One region of the Nitrospirillum bahiense genome, then DNA from elsewhere that is predicted to be linked to it. Evidence: riboswitches for the same ligand, from Rfam matches in the RefSeq annotation. Region 1 holds a riboswitch; the other holds the start of a gene.
The links. Region 1 has a riboswitch for S-adenosylmethionine ahead of metZ (O-succinylhomoserine sulfhydrylase). Riboswitches for the same ligand answer to the same signal wherever they lie in the genome.

Region 1 (7,698 bases):
ATCGAGGAAGGCGGCAGCCTGACCATCATCGCCACCGCGCTGATCGACACCGGCTCGCGCATGGACGAGGTCATCTTCGAAGAGTTCAAGGGTACCGGCAACTCGGAAATCGTCCTTGACCGCAAGCTGTCGGACAAGCGCGTCTTCCCGGCCATCGACATCCAGAAGTCGGGCACTCGCAAGGAAGAGCTGCTGGTGGAAAAGGGCACCATGGCCAAGATGTGGATCCTACGCCGTATCTTGAACCCGATGGGGGCCACCGATGCGGTGGAATTCCTCATCGACAAGCTCAAGCAGAGCAAGCAGAATTCCGAATTCTTCGAGAGCATGAACCAGTAAGAAGAATTCCAGTATCGATATCAAGGGCGCCATTGCTGTGCGGTGGCGCCCTTTTTATTGTCAGTAAAAACACTGTTTTGAAAATGAACCGCGAATTAACCAAGATCCACGGTTTTCCGTGGTTTCATCGGCTTAATTGAGAACTAGTCACATTCCATTACGTTCGATAAGAAATTTCTGCTTGCGCAACCCTTGCCAACGCTGAAAAAAGGTTCAAATAGCAGGGGTTATTGGTCTATCCTTTTGGATAGAGCAACCGCGGGGGTCGTCTCACATGCGCTTACTGATTGCCGATGACCATGGTCTGGTGCGCGACGCGTTGTCGTCCCACATCGAAAGACAGGCGCCGGGCGCGGTCGTCGTAGGGGCCGCCAGCGTGGATGAGGCCGTCGTCGCCCTGCGGCAGGACAAGGCCATCGACCTGCTGATCCTGGATCTGCGCATGCCGGGGATGAACGGACTGGACGGCCTGCAGCGCGTGCGTACCGAGTTCCCCCTGCTGAAGGTGGCGCTGATGTCGGGCTTGGCCCGGCCGGATGAGATCCGGGGCGCCTTTACCCGGGGCGCCGTCGGCTTCCTGCCCAAGACCCTGAGCGCCACGGAATTGCTGTCCGCCATCCAGACCATGCTGGCGGGTGAGCGGTTCATCCCGGCCGATGTCAACACCGCCGACACGGCCGACGGCGCCAGCTTCACCCGGCGTGAGCGCGAGGTGCTGGACTATCTTCTGCAGGGCCGCTCCAACAAAGAAATCGCGCGCTCGCTGGAACTGGAAGAAGTGACGGTGAAGCTGCACGTGCGGGGCATCTGCCGCAAGCTGGGGGCCAAGAACCGCACCCAGGCGGTGATGCGCGCGGTGGAGATGGGTATTGCCAGCTGACGGCAAGGGGGATGCCGAGGGCCGGCTGGTTCCCGCCACCTTCCTGCATGACCTCAACAACCTGCTGACGGCCATTCACGGCTATTCCACCCTGCTGGCGGCGGATCTGCCCGCCGGCGGGCAGGAACAGGACTTCGCCGCCCGTATCCTGGCCGCAGCGGAAGAGGCGCGGCAGCTGGTGGCCAGGGTGCCACGCAAGCGCCCCGTCTCCACCCTCCGGGTTCTGCTGGTGGGTGGCGCGCTGGCCCGTCTGGCCGGCGCCTTGGAAACCCTGGGGCTGGAGGTGACGCTGGCCGCCACGGCGCGCGAGGCGCAGGGCGCGCTGAAGGCCAGCACCAGCGATTGGGATGTGGTGGCCGGCACGGCTGAAACCCTGTCCAGCCTGGGCGCTCACGGCCTGCCCCTGGCGGCCGTACCCGCCGGCGCCGACGCCGTGACGGTGGACGCGCTTATTCGCGCGGCGCGCGGCTGAAAGCCCAAAAGAAAACCGCCCGGGCCGTGGGGCGCCGGGCGGCTCTCCTGATCAGTGGCTGGCCGTGGATCAGGCCTGGGCCATGTCTTCCGGCTTCTCCGACGCCAGCACCTGGCGGCGATAGAGGTCCACGAAGTCCAGGGGCTGCAGCATCAGCGGCGGGAAGCCGCCATCGCGAACGGCATCCGACACGATGGAACGGGCGAAGGGGAACAGCAGGCGCGGCGCCTCGATCAGCAGCACGGCGCGGGTCTGGTCCAGCGGCATGGGCGGCATGGAGAAGATGCCGGCGTACGACAGCTCGACGATGAAGGCGGTGCGGCCCTCGTGGCTGGCCTCGGCACGGATGTTCAGCGCCACCTCGTGCACGTTCTCCGCCACGTTGCGGGCCTGCACGTCGACCTGCAGGTCGACCTTGGGCTGCTGGGCGTTCATCAGGCTGGCCGGGGCGTTCGGGTTCTCGAACGACAGATCCCGGACGTACTGGGCATTGACCACCAGCGGCAGCATGCCGGCGCCTTCAGTGGCGGTGGCGCCATTGCCGCCGTCGGTGCTCCCATTGGGGGCGGCGCCGTTCAGGCTGGTCTCATCGGACATAGGTCTGGGACTCCCGGTAAAAGCAAATCAGCTATTCCGCCGACGCGGACTGACGCGCGCGGGACTAGCACGGAAGCGGCCGGCCGGCAACCGGGCATTATGGCCGCAGGTACCAAGGAGCCGTCCGGCTGCTTGGCTCAAGGTCATCACCCTGCCGCACTTCGAATCTAAGATGCTCTTCTGGCAGCCTACCACCGTCTAGGATAGGATCAGCCAATGAACCGGGATGATGTCATCGCCGTATTGCGTGCGCACGAGTCCGATCTTCGGCGTCGTGGAGTTCTGCACGCAACCCTGTTTGGCTCCGTTGCCCGAGGCGATAACGGCCCGGACAGCGACATCGACATTATGGTGGACCTGGATCCCGATGCACAGATCGGCATCTTCGATTATGTCGGTATCAAGCAGGCCATCGAGGGGTTGTTCCCCGTGCCGGTGGACGTGGTCAACCGGAGAGCGCTGAAATCCTTCGTTCGACCCTTGGCCGAAGGGGATGCCGTTCATGTCTTTTAAGGCGGGCGATTCCGCGCGGTGGCTCGAGGACATCCTGGGACGTATTGCCTTGGCCGAGCAGTTCGTCGCTGGCCGCCCCTATCACGCCTTTGCGGATGATGTGCAAACGGTCTACGCCGTGATCCGTTGCTTGGAGATCATCTCTGAGGCTTCCCGGCGCCTGCCAGAAGGCATGAAGGCTAGTCATCCGGAAATCCCGTGGAAACAGATAGCCGGGGCTGGAAACATCTATCGTCATGATTATGAAGAAGTGGCGGCGTCGCTGGTCTGGAAAACGCTCCAGGTGGATCTACCCATCTTGAAGGCCTTCGCTGAGCAGGAACTGGCTGCATTGTCGCGATGACAAGGTGGCCGTTGACGCTTCCCCGCGGGCCGGCCTACAACCAGAGTCCGTGGTGATTTGCTGACCGGCTTGCAGACCACGTTAAACAAGCTGCTAAAAGGTCGGGCCGTACATAAGGTACACCGACCACGCTGCCGCCCTTTGCCGGTCGCGGTTGCCTTATCGGAGTGACGGCCATGGGCCAGACGCCTGACAATCCCAGTTCCCCGGCCACCTTGCGCCCCCGCACCCAGCTGGTGCACGGCGGCACCCGCCGCAGCGGCTTCGAGGAAACCTCCGAAGCGCTGTTCCTCACCTCGGGCTTCATCTACGGCAGTGCCGAGGAGGCCGAGGCCGCCTTCGTCAACGACGGCTCGCGCTTCGTCTATTCCCGCTTCCGCAACCCCACCGTGGCCATGCTGGAGGAACGGCTGGCCGGCTATGAGGGCTTCGCCCGTTGTATCGCCACGGCCAGCGGCATGGCCGCCGTCAATCTGGCGGTCATGGGCCTGCTGAAGGCCGGCGACCGGGTGGTGGCGCCGCACGCGCTGTTCGGCTCCTGTCTCTACATCATCAAGGATCTGGCGCCGCGCTACGGTATCCAGTGCACCTTGGTGGAGGGCACCGACCTGAAGCAGTGGGAGGAAGCGCTGTCCACCCCAGCCACCGTCGTCTTCCTGGAAAGCCCCAGCAACCCCACCATGCAGGTGGTGGACGTGGCGGCCGTGGCCGACCTGGCGCACAAGGCCGGCGCCCGCGTGGTGGTCGACAACGTCTTCGCCACCCCGGTGCTGCAGCGCCCCAAGGACATGGGCGCCGACGTGGTCGTCTATTCCGCCACCAAGCATATCGATGGCCAGGGCCGCTGCCTGGGCGGTGCCGTGCTGTGCGATGACGAGGTGGCGGCCCTGATCTCCCCCGTCCTGCGCCACACCGGCCCGTCCATGAGCCCCTTCAACGCCTGGGTGCTGCTGAAGGGCCTGGAGACGCTGGAACTGCGCGTCAATGCCCAGGCGGCTTCCGCCCTGGCGCTGGCCCAATTCCTGGAAAGCCACCCGGCGGTGGAGACGGTGCTGTACCCCGGCTTGCCCAGCCACCCGCAGCATGAACTGGCCATGCGCCAGATGAAAGCCGGTGGCACCCTGGTCACCTTCGACGTCAAGGGCGGTAAGGCGGCGGCGTTCCGCCTGTTGAACGCGCTGAAGATCATCAAGATCTCCAACAACCTGGGCGACGCCAAGAGCCTGATCACCCACAACGCCACCACCACCCACCAGCGCCTGACCGATGAGGAAAAGGCCAAGGTGGGCATCAGCCCCGGCACCCTGCGTTTCTCCGTGGGGCTGGAGGACGCGGACGACCTGCGCGACGATCTGGCCGCCGGTCTGGCCGCCGCCGCCGGCTGAGGCGCTACTCCCAGGTGGGCACCCCGAGTGGGCCGCCCACCTGCGTGGCGACGTGGGCCCGGTCCCGTTAGCGTTGCTTAGACTTTGGATCGAGGGCCGGTTCCCACTTACTTTATGGACGCGACGAAGCGTTTCCCATAATGTTGCAGCGCACTATCGCGGCGCAACATAAGGGAGCGCTCACCATGCCGGATCGGCATATCCCTTACCCCACCGCCCCGCGTCCGGCCAAAAGGGCGGGCAAGGGGCGCATCGGCATGGTCATTCCCGGCACGCCGGAGGCCATGCATTTGAAACGGGCCCAGGTGGAACTGGACCGGGTGGCGACCCGGGTGCATGAGACCGCCTTCGCCTCAGCCCACACCATCACCGCGCGGCTGGGCCTGCTGGCCCAGACCGGTGGCGACCCGGTGGCGTTGGGCACCAATCCCGAATTCGAACGCATGGGCCGCGAAAAGGTCGAGGCCTTCACGGACTCCGCCCTGGCCCTGGTGGGGGGCATGCGCGCCTTCCACGATGCCTGGTGGCGCTGGCGCGACCACCAGGTCGATGCGCTGGGCGAATTCGCCCGCGCCGCCTGGTCATCCTGGCATCCGGGGGACTGGGTGACGGCGGAGCGCCGCCTGGTCACCTCCACCCTGCGCGCCGCCACCGGCGCCTTCACCCGTTTCAGCCATGCCACCAGTCGCCTGGGCGGCCTGGGCCTGGCACCCATCCACCGCGCCGCCTCGGCCAACGCCCGCCGTTTGTCGCTGGTCCCGCGCCTGCTGCCGCGCCGGGGCATGGAGGGGGCGGGATAAACCGGCGTAAAGCGCGCGCCCGAAGACAGGGAGGGGCGCGCGTCAGGACCAAGTCAGCCTGAAGCCTGAAAACGGAACAACAAGATCCGGGAGGCCGCCATGGGACATATGGGCAGGGGTGGAGGCACATCGGGAGCCGATGACGCCGCGGTGATCGACAAGAAAGCGCCTGGGTCCGGAAAGGAGTCCGGGGGCAAACGGCTAGCGAAGGCGCCGGGCCGCGCATGGGGTGATGCGTGGGAAAAAGTTTGTGCCATACTCCCGGTCCGTCCCGGGAGCCGCGGTGCTGGTGCCCCGACCCTGGATGGTGCCCGCCCGGCCGGCTCGAACCGCCGGGCTTTGTCAGAGACTCGCCGCGCCATGTCCCCTGTCGCCAAAACCGCCCTGACCAATCCGGACTCCGCCCCGCTGGATGAAACCGCCTTGCCAGAGGCGCTGCCCACGGCCGAGGTGCTGACCACCCGCATGGCCAACCTGGCGGACGGCAACCTGCGGCCGGACGCCCTGCGCGCCGGCATCCTGGCCCTGATGCGCCAGACGCTGGACCAGGGACGTGCCCTCATCCGCCGCCGGCTGGAAAATGGCGGCCGGGGGGAGGTTTGCCTGCGCGAGGCCACGGCCCTGACCGACGCCATCGTCGTGTCGCTGGCCGACTTTGCCCTGCACCGCGTCTTCCCCACCGCCGGCCCGACGCGCGGTGAGCAGTTCGCCGTGGTGGCCACCGGCGGCTACGGCCGCAAGGAGATGGCGCCCTTCTCCGACGTCGACCTGTTGTTTCTGCTGCCTTACAAGCGCACGCCGCGCATCGAGCAGGTGGTTGAATACGTCCTCTACCTGCTGTGGGACATGGGGCTTAAGGTCGGCCATGCCGTGCGTTCGGTGGATGAATGCGTGCGCCAGGCCCTGGCCGACATCACCATCCGCACCAGCCTGCTGGAGGCCCGCTTCCTCTTCGGTGACGACAAACTGTACGCGGAGTTCCGCAAGCGCTTCACCAAGGAGGTGGTGGCCCACACCGGCCCCGCGTTCATCGAGGCCAAGCTGGCCGAGCGCGACAGCCGCCACCTGAAGTTCTGCGACAGCCGTTATGTGCTGGAACCGAACGTGAAGGAGGGCAAGGGCGGCCTGCGCGACCTGCAGACCCTGTTTTGGATCGCCAAGTACGTCTATCAGGTCGACAAGGTGAAGGACCTGGTGGCCAACGGCGTGCTGCTGGCCGAGGAGGCGCAGCGCTTCGCCAAGGCGCAGAACTTCCTGTGGACCTGCCGCTGCCACCTGCACTACCTGACCGGCCGGGGCGAGGATCGCCTGACCTTCGACGTGCAGGGTGAGATGGCGCGGCGGCTGGGCTACACCGACCACGCCGGCACCAGCGACGTCGAACGCTTCATGAAGCACTATTTCCTGATGGCCAAGGACGTGGGGGATCTCACCCGCATCCTGTGCGCCACCCTGGAACAGGAAAGCCAGCGACCGCCGCGCTTCGCCTTCCTGCGGCGCCTGAAGCCCAGCGAGCTGGAAGGCTTCGTCATCGACAACGGCCGCCTCAGCATCCGCGACGAGCGGCACTTCCGCGACAAGCCGGTGGACATGGTGCGCCTGTTCCGCGTGGCGCAGTGGCACAACCTGGACATCCATCCCAAGGCGCTGCGGGCGCTCGCGCGTTCCATCTCCACCCTGGGTCCCAAGGTGCGCAACGATCCGGAGGCCAATCGGCTGTTCCTGGAAATCCTGGGCTCGCGCAAGGATCCCGAGGTCACGCTGCGCCGCATGAACGAGGCCGGGGTGCTGGGCCGTTTCCTGCCGGATTTCGGCCGGGTCGTGGCGCAGATGCAATACGACATGTACCACATGTTCACGGTGGACGAGCACACGCTGTTCGCCATGGGCATCCTGCACGACATCGAAAAGGGCAACCTGAAGGACGAGGTGCCGCTGGCCTGCGAGGTCATCCACACCCTCAGCTCCAAGCGCGCCCTGTCGGTGGCCCTGCTGCTGCACGACGTGGCCAAGGGCCGGGGCGGCGACCATTCCATCCTGGGCGCCAAGGTGGCGGAAAAGCTGTGTCCGCGCCTGGGCATGACGGAAGAGGAGACGGAGACGGTGGCCTGGCTGGTGCGCCAGCACCTGACCATGTCCATCGTCGCCTTCAAGCGAGACCTGGATGACGAGAAGACCATCCGCGACTTCATCGACATCGTGAAATCGCCGGAACGCCTGAAGCTGCTGCTGGTCCTGACCGTGGCCGACATCCGCGCCGTGGGCCCCGGCCGCTGGAACAACTGGAAGGCCACGCTGCTGCGCCAGCTGTACTGGCGGGCGGAGGAAATGATGTCCGGCGGCGTCGTTGGCGCCGATGGCCGCGAGGC
Region 2 (7,698 bases), on a different contig from region 1:
GCGGGAAACGGGCCATCAGCTTGTTGCGGAAGTCGCGGGGACCGGCGGCGTAGCCGTGGACGACCCGTGCGCCGCTCTTGCCACCGCCCAGGCCCGTCACCAGACTGATCCGCGCCTCGAACAGGGTGTCGCCCTGCGACCAGGCCTGGGAGAACAGGTTCAGGTGGCGCGGGATGACCTGTTGCAGCGTGCCGCGCCGGGCCTCGACATCGCGGGCGCGGACGGATATCTCCTCCAGCTCCCCATCCAGGTCCTGCAGCGCGGTGCGCAATTCCCCTTCCTGCAGGCGGGCCTGCCGCAGGCTGGCGGCCGCCTTGTTGCGCTCCTCCACCGCGGCGCTGACGCGCCGCTCGGTCTTGCGCACCTCGGTGATCAGCCGCTTCAGCGACCAGGCCATGATGGCACCGCCCACCGCCAAGGCGCAGACGTGGCCGGGGCTGGGGTTGGCGTAGGCTTCCGCCAGGGCGTCGGACAGCATCATGGGATAGTGTTCCTCAAGGGGTCGCCTCAGCTCGGTCGCACAACGCCGCGCTGCGCGCCGGGAGCGCCCGAGCCCTGGACCTGCCGCACGTTGGTGACGCTGTAGCCGTCGGCCAGGGCGAATTCCTGCTGCAGGGCGGTGCGGGCCTCCATCTCCGTGCGGGCCCAGACGCGGGCACGGTGCAGGTGACGCCACAGCGGGCAAATCGATTCCATGCCCGCGACCACGCCGTTGGTCAGCGCGCTGTTGCTGATGTCGGCGGAATAGAGCGCCAGGCCGCTGGCCGAGGGCCCGCCCAGATCGTGCCAGACCTCCACCCGCCGCCGCTCGAACTCCTCACATTCCTTCTCCAGGCGTTGGAGGTTGCTGGTCTCGCGAAAGCGCAGGGCGATGCGCGCATCGCGCACCCGGGCGGTATCCCGGTTGGCTGCCGCCACCTTTTCCGCCGTGCGCCGGATCTGGTCGATTTCCTTTTTCACCTTGGCGTGGCGGGCAATCATCTCATAGACGTCGTTGATGACCAGGCGCAGCAGTTCCAGCAGCACCACCCCCGCCAGGATGGCGCCCACGATGGCTATGATCACCAGATCCGGTTTCTCGATGTGCACCAGGGCCTCGGATGTCGGGGAATGAGCGGTCGCGCTATCGTATGGAAGTCCACTTCAAGGTTGTACGGTCAATTAGCCGTTAACGGGCCCTAAATCCGAAATTTTAAATAAAATCTTCCGTATAGGACCCGTCACACTTTGTCAGAAGCAACCTACGCGGCGGCCGCGTGGGCCACGTCGCGGATGTCGGCCACCAGCTGGTCCACCCGCTCCGGCTGGGTATCCCAGGCGAACATGAAGCGGGCGCCGCCGCCGATGAAGGTGTAGAAGCGCCAGCCGCGCGCCCGCAGGCCCTCCAGCACCGCCGCCGGGGCTGTCAGGAACACGGCGTTGGCCTGCACCGGGAACAGGGGCGCCACGCCCGGCACCCCCGCCAGGCCCGCCACCAGACGCTGGGCCCCCGCGTTGGCATGGGCGGCGTTGCGCAGCCAGGCGCCATTTTCCAGCATGCGCACCCACGGGGCGGACAGGAAGCGCATCTTGGACGCCAACTGGCCCGCCTGCTTGCAGCGGTAATCGAAATCCTCCGCCAGGGCCCTGTCGAAGAAGAGGATGGCCTCACCCACCGCCATGCCGTTCTTGGTGCCGCCGAAGCACAGCACGTCCACCCCGGACTTCCAGGTCATCTCCGCCGGGGAACAGCCCAGGCTGGCGCAAGCGTTGGCGAAGCGGGCGCCATCCATGTGCAGGCGCAGGCCCAGGTCACGGCAGACGGCGGAGATGGCGCGGATCTCATCCAGGCTGTAGACCTGCCCAGTCTCCGTCGGTTGGGTGATGGTGACGGCGCGGGGCTTGGGGAAATGAATGTCCGACCGGCCGGTGGCCAGCGCCCGGATGGCATCCGGCGTCAGCTTGCCATCCGCAGTCTGCGCGACCAGCAGCTTGGATCCGTTGGAGAAGAACTCCGGCGCCCCGCACTCATCCGTCTCCACATGGGCGGAGGCCGAACAGATGACGCTGTGGTAGGACTGGCACAGCGAGGCCAGGGCCAGCGAGTTGGCGGCCGTGCCGTTGAAGGCGAAGAACACGTCGCAGGGGGTGCCGAACAGCTGGCGGAAGGCGTCGGCGGCCTTCGCCGTCCACACATCCTCGCCATAGGCGGCGGCGTGCCCGCTGTTGGCCTCCGCCATGGCGGCCCAGGCCTCCGGACAGACACCGGAATAATTGTCGCTCGCGAACTGCTGGGCGGCGAATTGGGCGGGTAGCGTATCGGTGGTCATGGGGAACGCAGCCTTCATGGTCTCAAGTCTCGACCAAGAGCGAAACGGACTCACGTGGCTGCTTCCCGTTCATTGCCGGATCGGCCACATCCTTCCCCTCTGGGGGAAGCGCCACCTTGCCGGGTACAGCAGGTTGGCGTTGAGCGTCAGCTCAACTCTTGATGCACGGGGCAGAGGGATAACCGCTGGCGGCGGCGGACGCAAGCCCCCTGAGGCGGCTGCAGTGGCATGGGTGATCTTCGGCGCCGGATGATCGCCCAGCGGGACCTGCGGCCCGCGCGGCCTCAGCCGCCGGCGACCGGAGCGGGGGTCAGGCCCATGCCGCGTGGCATGCCCTGCATCGCGGCGGGCGGGCGCACCGGCAGGGGCTTGGGCCCGGCGAGAGCCGGCGATTCCGCCGCCGCGCCATCCCCCGCCACATCGCCTCCCACCAAGTCACCAAGGGGCTCATCCTCCGCCGGCGGTTCCACCGGCGCGACGCCGGCGCCGTCAAGGGCGGGCCCCTCGTCACCCAGCGAGATGGGCAGCACGCTGCTGATGATATAGCCACCCTCATTGGCCAGGCGGTTGGTGACCAGCGCGCGGAAATCGGCCTCGGTGGGGGCGTAGCCGTGCACCACCCCGGCCTCGGCCATGCCGCCCGCGGTGCGGCCCCCATGGCCGCCGACATGGCGGGGCGCCACCACGTTGCGCAGGTGCGCCTCATACAGGTGGTCGCCCTGCGCCCACTCCAAGGAAACCAGGTTCAGCGGCCGGGGCGTGGCCTGGCGCAGCACCGCCATGCGGTTCTGCACCTCCTCCGTCCGGCGCGCGATCTCGCGCAGCGCCTCCTCCCCCTCCTCCAGGGCCTGGAGCAGTTGCTCTTCCTGCTGGCGGGCGACCCGCAAGTCGGCGGCGGCTTCGTTCTTCTCATCCACCGTGGCGGCGATGCGCCGCTCCGTTTCCCGGATCTTGAACAGGATGCGGCGGACGGAGAAGGCCAGGAAGGCCCCGCCGATGGCCAGGATGATGAAGACCATGAAGTTGAGGTTGCTGTAGCCGCCCGTCATCAGCGCACCATGCGCCGGTGCGGTCGCACCAGGCGGGACTGCGCCGCCGACCGGCCGGCGGCCGCCGCCTCCGCCACCGCCTTGAAGCCTTGGGCGGCGCGCAGATTGTTGACGGTGAAGCCATCCTTGGGACTGAAGGCCAGCAGAAGGCGGGAACGGGCCTGCCGCTCATTCCCCGCCCATACCCGGACGCGGTGGGTGTAGCGCCAGATGGGACAGATCTCCTCCATCCCTGCCGCCGCCCGTTCCATCAGGCTGCGGCAATTCAGATCCGCCAGATAGAGCTGGTCGTCCAGGGTGGCGTCACCCACCTCATGCCACACCTCCACCCGCCGCCGCTCCAGCTCCTCGCGCTCCTGCTCCATGCGGTGCAGGATGGTGTTGAGGCGGAAGCGCTCGGCGTTGCGCCGGTCGCGCAGGGCGGCGTTGGCCCGGTTGGTCGCCCACAGGTTTTCCGTGGTACGGCGGGTCTGCTGGATCTCGTATTTGATGCGACGGTATTTCGCCGCCCATTCGTAGATGTCCACGATTACTAGGCGCAGCACTTCCAGCAGCGCGATGGCGGCCACAACGGCGCCCGCGACCGACAACACCACCAGATCCGACTGCACGACCTGCACGGGGACCTACCCTGACTTACCTCTCCCGCTCATGTCCGAACGATACAGCCTAAGGCCGTAGGCGGCCTGCCCAAAATACCCGTCTAAGTCATCAGGACAGGCCCCCTGCCCAACCGGGGAGGGCGGATGATTCGGGTCACCGCCGGCGCCCGCAGGATGCCCCATCGCCCCCCTGGACGAAGGGGGGTTGGCGTCGTGCGGCCCCCTCCCCTATCCTGGCCGCCAACCATAATTCCAACGGAAACCCACCCCATGGACAGCCGCCTCGACACGGCCACGCCCCACGCCATCCACCTTCGCGATTACGCCCCGCCGGCGTGGCTGATCGACACGGTGGACCTGCATGTCGATTTGCGGGAAGAGGCGGCCACCATCCGCTCCACCCTGTCCGTGCGGCGCAATCCGGCCTCGGGGCCGGCCTCGGGGCCGGCCTCGGGGAACGCCGCCGCCGCGCTGGACCTGGACGGCCAGGAACTGGAACTGCTGGCGGTGCGCGTGGACAACCGCCTGCTGGGACCCGACGATTACACCCTGACGCCCGAACGGCTGACCCTGGCCGGCCTCGCCGACCACGCCACGGTGGAAATCACCACCCGCACCCGGCCGCAGGACAACACGGCGCTGGAGGGGCTGTACAAGTCATCCGGCAACTACTGCACCCAGTGCGAGGCAGAAGGCTTCCGCAAGATCACCTATTTCCTGGACCGCCCGGACGTGATGGCGCGCTACACCACCACCATCGAGGCGGAGCGGGCGCGCTATCCCGTGTTGCTGTCCAACGGCAACCTGACGGCCAGCGGCGACAGCGCGACCGAGGCCGGGCGCCATTGGGCGCGGTGGGAGGATCCCTGGCCCAAGCCCTGCTACCTGTTCGCGCTGGTGGCCGGCACGCTGGTGCACATCGAGGACCGCTTCACCACCCGCTCCGGCCGCGAGGTGGCGCTGCGCATCTATGTCGAGCCGGGGAATGAGGCCAAGTGCGGCCATGCCATGGAGTCCCTGAAGAAATCCATGAAATGGGATGAGGACGTCTATGGCCTGGAGTACGACCTGGACATCTTCAACATCGTCGCCGTGTCCGACTTCAACATGGGGGCGATGGAGAACAAGAGCCTGAACGTCTTCAACACCAAGTACATCCTGGCCCAGCCGGAGACAGCCACCGACACCGACTTCCTCGGCATCGAGACGGTGGTGGCCCATGAGTACTTCCATAACTGGACGGGCAACCGCGTCACCTGCCGCGACTGGTTCCAGCTGAGCCTGAAGGAGGGCCTGACCGTCTTCCGCGACCAGGAATTCTCCGCCGACATGAACTCCGCGCCCGTGAAGCGCATCCAGGACGTGCAGCGCCTGCGCCAGGTGCAGTTCAACGAGGACGCCGGCCCCACCGCTCATTCCGTGCGGCCGGAGAGCTATATCGAGATCAGCAATTTCTACACGCCCACCGTCTATGAGAAGGGGGCGGAGGTGCTGCGCATGTACCGCACCCTGCTGGGCCACGCGGGATATCGCAAGGGTATCGACCTGTACTTCGCCCGCCATGACGGCCAGGCGGTGACGACGGACGACTTCCTGGCCGCCATGGTGGAGGCCAACGGCCAAAAGCCCACCGACCCGCTGTGGGCGCAGTTCCAGCGCTGGTATTCCCAGGCCGGCACGCCGGTGGTGTCGGGCGAGGGCCGGCACGATGCCGCCGCCGGCACCTACACACTGACCTTGCGCCAGGCGGTGCCGGCCACGCCGGGCCAGCCGGACAAGCTTCCCCAGGTCATCCCCGTGGCCCTGGGCCTGGTGGGCCCGGACGGCAAGGATATGCCCCTCACCCTCCAGGGCGAAACCGAAACCGGCGCCACCACCCGCACCCTGGCCCTGACGGAGGCAGAGCAAAGCTTCACCTTCACCGGCGTCCCGCAGGCGCCCGTGCCCTCCCTGCTGCGCGGCTTCTCCGCCCCGGTGCGGCTGGACCTCAAGCAGGATGACGCCGCACTGACCTTCCTGATGGCGCACGACAGCGACGCCTTCAACCGGTGGGAGGCGGGGCAGACCCTGGCCACCCGCCTGATCCTGGCCGACGTCGATGCCCGGGCCAGCGGCGCCGAAGCCGCCGTGCCCCGGGCCTACATCGACGCCACCGCCCAGACCCTGGCGCGGGCGGGGGAGGACCGGGCGTTCGCCGCCTTGGCGCTGGCCCTGCCCACGGAGGGTTATCTGGGCCAGCAGCGCGCCACCGTGGACGTGGACGGCATCCACGCCGCCCGCCTGGCCTTGCGCCGCACCCTGGCGCGCGAGCTGAACGGCGCCTTTCGTAAGGCTTATGACGGCAACCGCACCGATGGCGCCTTCACCATCACGCCCGACGCCATGGGCCGGCGCGCGCTCAAGAACGCCGCCCTGGCCTACCTGATGGCGCTGGACGACGCTCCGGCCCGCGCCTTGTGCCTGGCGCAGTACCAGGGCGCCACCACCATGACAGATGCCATCGCGGCGCTGGCGCTGATCGCCGACAGCGCCATGGATGAGCGGGCGGGCTGCCTGGCGGACTTCGCCGATCGCTGGAAGCATGAGGCGCTGGTGATGGACAAATGGTTCGCGGTGCAGGCGCTGAGCGACCGGCCGGACACGCTGGACCGGGTGCGGGGCCTGATGGACCACCCGTCCTTCTCCATCCGCAACCCCAACAAGGTCTATGCCCTGGTGGGCAGCTTCGCCGCCAACCCGTCCAAGTTCCATGCCGCCGACGGCAGCGGCTACGCCTTCCTGGCCGATACGGTGCTGACGCTGGACAAGCTGAATCCCCAGGTGGCCAGCCGCATGGTGAAGCCCCTGGCCCGCTGGCGCCCCTACGATTCCGGCCGGCAGGAACACGCCAAGGCGGCGCTGGAGCGCATCGTGGGCACCACCGGCCTGTCGCGCGATGTCTATGAGATCGCGTCGAAGAGCTTGGCCGGCTGATGCCTCAATGCGCGAGTAGGACCGGCAGGGCGGCGTTGTACAGCACGTGGCGGGTGACGCCCCCCAGAATCATCTCGCGCAGACGGCTGTGCCCGTAACCGCCCAGCACCATCAGATCAGCACCCGCGTCCGCCGCGGCCGCCAGCAGCAAGGCCCCCACCGGCCGCCCCTCCGCCATGGGCTGCCGCACCTGGGCCTTGATGCCGTGCCAGGCGAGGTAGCTGGCCAAGTCGCGTCCGGCCGCGCCCTCGGTCTTGTCCGTCTCGACCGCGATGACGGTCACCGCCTCCGCCGCCTTCAGCAGGGGCAAGGACTGGGCCACGGCCTGGGTCGATTCGCGGCTGCCATTCCAGGCGAGAAGGATGCGGCGGCCCAGGCCCGTTTCCGCCCGGAAGGCGGGCGGCACGATCAACAGGGGCCGGGCGCTGGCCAGCAGAATGGCCTCCAGCATCAGCAGAGCCTCACCCCCCACCGTCTCGCCCACCTGCGCCATGACGCTGATGTCCGCCAGGCGGGCCTCGACGACGGCCACATCCTCCTGGCTGCCAACGACTTCGCGGAAGTCGCCGGTCAGGGAAGCATCGGGGGCAGCATCCGGAGTTTCGGCGAGGGTGGCGCCGGCCTCTGCCAGGGCAGCGTCGAAGGCCTGGCGGGCGCGGGTGCGGTGGTTGCGCGACTCCTGCTCCACCATGGTCATGATCTCCTCGACCAGGGCGCCCGACACCCCTTCGCCCAGGGCCGGCACCGCCTCGCGCGGGTCGGGGT

Region 2: linked by a shared signal. The riboswitch ahead of FBZ88_RS18115 (threonine aldolase family protein) and the one ahead of metZ (O-succinylhomoserine sulfhydrylase) in region 1 are both predicted to bind S-adenosylmethionine.

The regions. Positions count from the first base shown of each region.
Region 1 is NZ_VITO01000034.1:2,710-10,407, reverse strand. It holds gene rho (transcription termination factor Rho) at 1-339, shown strand, start outside; gene FBZ88_RS28985 (response regulator) at 614-1,219, shown strand; gene FBZ88_RS28980 (hypothetical protein) at 1,209-1,691, shown strand; gene secB (protein-export chaperone SecB) at 1,761-2,288, opposite strand; gene FBZ88_RS28970 (nucleotidyltransferase family protein) at 2,505-2,801, shown strand; gene FBZ88_RS28965 (HepT-like ribonuclease domain-containing protein) at 2,791-3,144, shown strand; SAM riboswitch at 3,184-3,261, shown strand; gene metZ (O-succinylhomoserine sulfhydrylase) at 3,321-4,529, shown strand; gene FBZ88_RS28955 (hypothetical protein) at 4,715-5,329, shown strand; gene FBZ88_RS28950 ([protein-PII] uridylyltransferase) at 5,690-7,698, shown strand, end outside.
Region 2 is NZ_VITO01000012.1:132,751-140,448, reverse strand. It holds gene FBZ88_RS18125 (hypothetical protein) at 1-481, opposite strand, end outside; gene FBZ88_RS18120 (hypothetical protein) at 508-1,089, opposite strand; gene FBZ88_RS18115 (threonine aldolase family protein) at 1,242-2,309, opposite strand; SAM-I-IV-variant riboswitch at 2,368-2,479, opposite strand; gene FBZ88_RS18110 (hypothetical protein) at 2,594-3,358, opposite strand; gene FBZ88_RS18105 (hypothetical protein) at 3,358-3,978, opposite strand; gene pepN (aminopeptidase N) at 4,231-6,933, shown strand; gene FBZ88_RS18095 (universal stress protein) at 6,938-7,698, opposite strand, start outside.